2 regions of the Alcaligenes faecalis genome follow, and region 2 is predicted to be linked to the other one. Evidence: predicted binding sites of a transcription regulator. Region 2 holds the regulator's gene; the other holds the start of a gene.
The links. Region 2 encodes LexA, which represses DNA repair genes until DNA is damaged. Its sites were predicted from a motif close to ACTGTATNNNNATACAGT; they were not measured.
Positions count from the first base shown of each region.

Region 1: CPY64_RS02875 (putative DNA modification/repair radical SAM protein) is a predicted target of LexA. The motif match lies at 1,096-1,113, and genes of this name have one in related genera.

Region 1 covers NZ_CP023667.1:617,221-619,623, reverse strand. Annotated here, with positions in the region: gene CPY64_RS02875 (putative DNA modification/repair radical SAM protein) at 1-1,086, opposite strand, end outside; gene CPY64_RS02870 (hypothetical protein) at 1,226-1,504, opposite strand; gene CPY64_RS02865 (MFS transporter) at 1,725-2,403, opposite strand, start outside.
Region 2 covers NZ_CP023667.1:1,365,381-1,367,783, forward strand. Annotated here, with positions in the region: gene lon (endopeptidase La) at 1-790, shown strand, start outside; gene lexA (transcriptional repressor LexA) at 1,189-1,848, opposite strand; gene CPY64_RS06280 (GNAT family N-acetyltransferase) at 1,954-2,403, opposite strand, start outside.

The DNA.
Region 1 (2,403 bases), 750 kb from region 2:
GGAGCAACGTAAACGGATCAGATCCTGATACCGGATAGCCCGCATCTGACGCAACTCGACCAAACGCTTGGCATTACGGACACCAATGCCGGGCACACGAGCAATCAGGCGCTCCGGCGCCCGGTTCAGATCCACCGGAAATACGGCCCGGTTGGACAAGGCCCATGACAATTTGGGATCAATATCCAAGGGCAAATCGCCCTTGTCCTGAAACAGCTCCTCGGCCCGAAAACCGTAACTACGCAGCAAGAAATCGGCCTGATACAGCCGATGCTCTCGCAGGAGCGGTGGCGGCTGTGCGGGAAGCGCCGACGAACTATCCGGAATAGGACTGAACGCAGAGTAATACACCCGCTTGAGCTTGTAGGCACCGTACAGATTTTGCGCTGTTTGCAAGATATTGCGGTCGTCCGCCGCATCCGCACCCACAATCATTTGCGTGCTTTGTCCGGCGGGTACCTTGGGAAGTTTTTCTTCCTGCGCCTGCTCCTGGGCAAGACGGATCACCCCCATCGCCCGCTTGATCGTGTGGCCACTTTTCTCGGGCGCCAGGCGATGCAGGCCCGCATCCGTAGGAAGTTCGATATTGACGCTGAGTCGGTCTGCATAATGACCAGCCAGCGTGATCAACTGCGGATCGGCATCCGGAATGGTTTTAAGGTGGATGTAGCCACGAAAATGGTGATCTTCGCGCAGGGAGCGCGCCACCTCGACCAGACTCTCCATGGTGTAGTCCGAGCTTCGTATGATGCCCGAGCTCAGGAACAGACCATCTATATAGTTGCGCCGATAAAAATCCAACGTCAGATCCACCACTTCCGCCGGCCGGAAACGCGCGCGTGGCACGTTGCTGGAGCGCCGGTTCACGCAATACAGGCAGTCATACTGGCAAAAATTGGTCAGCAGTATCTTGAGCAGCGACACGCAGCGCCCGTCCGGCGTAAAGCTATGGCAAATACCGGCACCGGTACTGGCACCCAAGCCCGTACGCCCACGGGAATCCCGTTTAGGCGCGGCACTGCTGGCGCAAGAGGCATCGTACTTTGCCGCATCGGCCAGAATTTCGAGTTTGCGCGATAGCTCCATGATCGAAATACTGTATATAAAACCAGCATTATACAGTTTTCGGCCCGGGCGTCACGGACCCGGCGCGTTTTCAAAGAGGGCAAGCGGCCGGACTTGTCCGGCAAGGGACAAGCCAGCCAAGCCAGCTCAAGCCAAGGGGTCAAGCATCCAGAAGCTTGATCAAGGCCTCTTGGTGATTGGATCGGGCTTCCAGCAATTGCCGCCCTTCTTCGGTCAACATGGCTATCAGGGGAGCGGGAAAAGGGGAAGGAGTCTGCGTCGTTTGAGGGATGGCTTGGACTAATCCCAGCGACTGTAATTGTTCGAAAACAGCTTGTTTCTTGTGCCAGGGAGTTTGGCGTAAGCGCACGAGCTCAAGAGTGTTCCAAATAGTGGGGTTGAGCTGCGGAATAGTAATGGAGCGCTGAAGTTGCGTCATACAAGGCCCTTAATTAAGACCACCCATACCGACATTGTGTGCCCATAAGAGGAGGTCAGCCAGAAAGCATCCCTATACCGTACAACATAACAATGTACAGAATATTTCAAGGAGTTCTGACAGACATCGTCGCAGCGCTCCTTCAAGACTCCAATAAGCAATAACCCGCGCTTGCGTCCTTGCAGGCCCGGGAAAATCAGTCCGGGCCCTGTTTTTTCGCTCAGGTTTTTTGTCGCAAAATTGCTCCGAAAAGCAGCAAAAACACAACAAAAGAGGCCAGGCCAGCCAGCCCCAGATTTGCATTCAAGCCATAGGCATCCACAAACTGCCCACCCAGCCAGGAGCCAAGCCCTATGCCGATATTGAAGACAGCCACGTACAACGCGGTGGCTACCTCAACCGCGTTGGCAGCAGCCTTCATCATCCAGCTCATCAGCCCTACCGACACCCCGCCATACGCCAGGCCCCAAAGCAGCAAAATCGCACCTCCACTCAGCGGTGAACCACCCACTGTCAAGAAAAGCAAAGCAGTGATGCTTAGACCCAACGCTATCGCCATCAAGCTGGCTTCAGTGCGTTGCGCCGCCGAAATCCCGATCAGGAAGTTGCCTGCAATCCCGGCCACACCATAAGCGAACAGCAAGCCCCCTATCCATTCAGAGCCTATGCCCGAAGCAGACAGCAAAAGAGGTCGCACAAAGGTAAACGCGCTGAAATGCCCCGCAACCAGGATCACGGTCAGCAGCAGGCCAAACCATAACCGCCGATTGCCCAATTGCTCGGCGAACTGGCGCCATGTGGTCGAGCGCGATACGGACAAAAAAGGAATCACGGCCAGATGGAAGATCAGCACCAAAGCGCTCAGTAACGCCATGCCACCAAACGCCCAGCGCCACCCA
Region 2 (2,403 bases):
CAAGCTGCTGGTGGCTAATCCACAAGCCGGTACGCGTGCGGCTCGCAACAAGACACTGACTCAGGAAACCTTGGTCGTGAATGCGGCGAATCTGAACGATTATCTGGGCGTACGTCGTTTCTCCTTCGGCCTGGCCGAAAAAGAGAACAAGGTTGGCCTGGTTACCGGTCTGGCCTGGACTGAGGTGGGCGGTGAGTTGCTGACCATCGAAGTGGCCGATATGCCCGGTAAAGGCAATGTGCTGCGCACCGGCTCGATTGGCGACGTGATGAAAGAGTCGGTTGAAGCGGCTCGCACAGTCGTACGTTCGCGTGCCCAGAAGTGGGGCATTGCCAATAGCGTGTTTGAAAAGCGTGACCTGCACGTGCACTTTCCTGAAGGCGCCACGCCCAAGGATGGTCCATCGGCCGGTATCGCCATCACGACTGCTATCGTGTCCAGCCTGACGGGTATTCCGGTTCGTGCCGACGTGGCCATGACGGGTGAAATCACCTTGCGCGGCGAAGTTCTGCCTATCGGTGGCTTGAAAGAGAAGCTGTTGGCAGCGCAACGCGGCGGTATCAAAACCGTGATGATTCCGGAGGAAAACGTCAAAGACCTGGCCGATATTCCAGATAACGTGAAAAACACGCTGGAGATCATTCCCGTGCGTTGGATTGATCGCGTACTGGAAGTGGCTCTGCAAGACGCTGTAACGCCTCTGAGTGACGAAGAAGTTGCTCGCCTGGCCGCTGAGGCCTTGGCAGCAACGCGTGCCGCTGGCGCTGGCTCTGAGTCCTTCAAGCACTAAGCTTTAGCTTCAGTAAGACGCAAAACAGGCCACCTTGATTTCAAGGTGGCCTGTTTGCTTTTTAGCTGGACTGATCGTGTGTTTGCAGTCAGTCATATTGATTACAAGCAGAGAGTCAGATCTTGTTGGTGGTGCTCACAGTATTGTGCGGGGGCAAGCCTGTTCAACTCGTTCCAGAAGCATAGGCCACTGCCCATACACACTGCAGCAGTGATCTTCGCCGTAGATATAGCGGTAACTATAATCGTCGCTGCCGCTGCTCTGCGTCTACTTCAATCTGCAGAGCGGCATGTATCCTGACTAATAAAAAACCCCATGCACCAAACGGTATATGGGGTTTTTCCTTATCAGGTCCACCCAGCCTATAAAACAGGCTGGGTGACCAAGAGAGGCAGGGCTTAATGCAGTGGGCTGGTACGAATCAGACCAACAGCAATGCCTTCCAAAGACAGGGAATCCGGATCGGTGACGACGATAGGCTCAAAGTCCGGATTCTCGGGCAAGAGGACTACCTGATTGCTGGAGCGCGACAGGCGCTTGACGGTGACATCGTCGCCAATACGGACCACCACGATCTGCCCATTACGTGCTTCGCTGGCTTTCTTGACGGCCAGCAGGTCGCCATCAAAAATGCCGGCGTCTTTCATGCTCAGGCCACGCACGCGCAGCAGGTAATCCGGCGTTTGGGTGAACAGGGTAGGGGCGACGCCAATCTCGCGTTCGATATGCTCGGTAGCCAGAATAGGGCTACCGGCAGCCACGCGACCAATAATGGGCAGCAAGAGGGCATCAGCCAGATTGGCCAGGGCGCTGCTGCTGGGCGCTGCGTTTTCGCGGGTATCCGTGCCGAGCAGGCGTATGCCGCGCGAGGCACCGGCAGTCAATTCGATAGCGCCTTTGCGGGCCAGAGCTTTCAAATGATCCTCTGCCGCATTGGCGGATTTGAAACCCAACACCTGAGCAATCTCAGCTCGAGTAGGAGGGAAACCCGTCCGTTCGATTTCAGAACGGATGATGTCCAGCACTTGTTGTTGGCGTGCAGTGAGCTTGGCGGTCATAGTATTGTCTGCTGAATATATATACAGTAAAGATTGTGCGTTACAGTTGGCGTTTTTGCAAGCGGTGAGGACCTTAAAGGCTTAATTTTTGACCCTTTCGGCTGCTCAGGCGGATTGGGGCCAATCCTTGCGGTCCATGGTGTACAGCACATGAGGTACCAGCTTGTGGCCTGCCGCTACACCGGGGTGATCAAAGGTGCCAGCTTGCTCTGTCATGCCCAGGCGTTGCATGACGGTTTGCGAAGGCAGGTTCAACCGGGCGGTATACGCCACAATTTGCGCCAGGCCCAGCTCGTCAAAGCCAAAGTCCATGCAGGCGCGAGCTGCTTCGGTGGCGTAGCCTTTGCCCCAGTATTCAGGCAGCAGACGCCAAAGCACTTCCACGCAAGGCTGAAAGTACAGATCGGCGGTCGGGCGGTTCAGACCCACCATGCCGATGAAGGCCCCGCTTTCCTTCAGTTCTACTGCCCACGGGCCCCAGCCATGTTCTTCGATCAAGCTTTGGCTACGGTGAGCGATGGCATCACTTTGTGTGCGGTCCAGGGTGGCTGGATA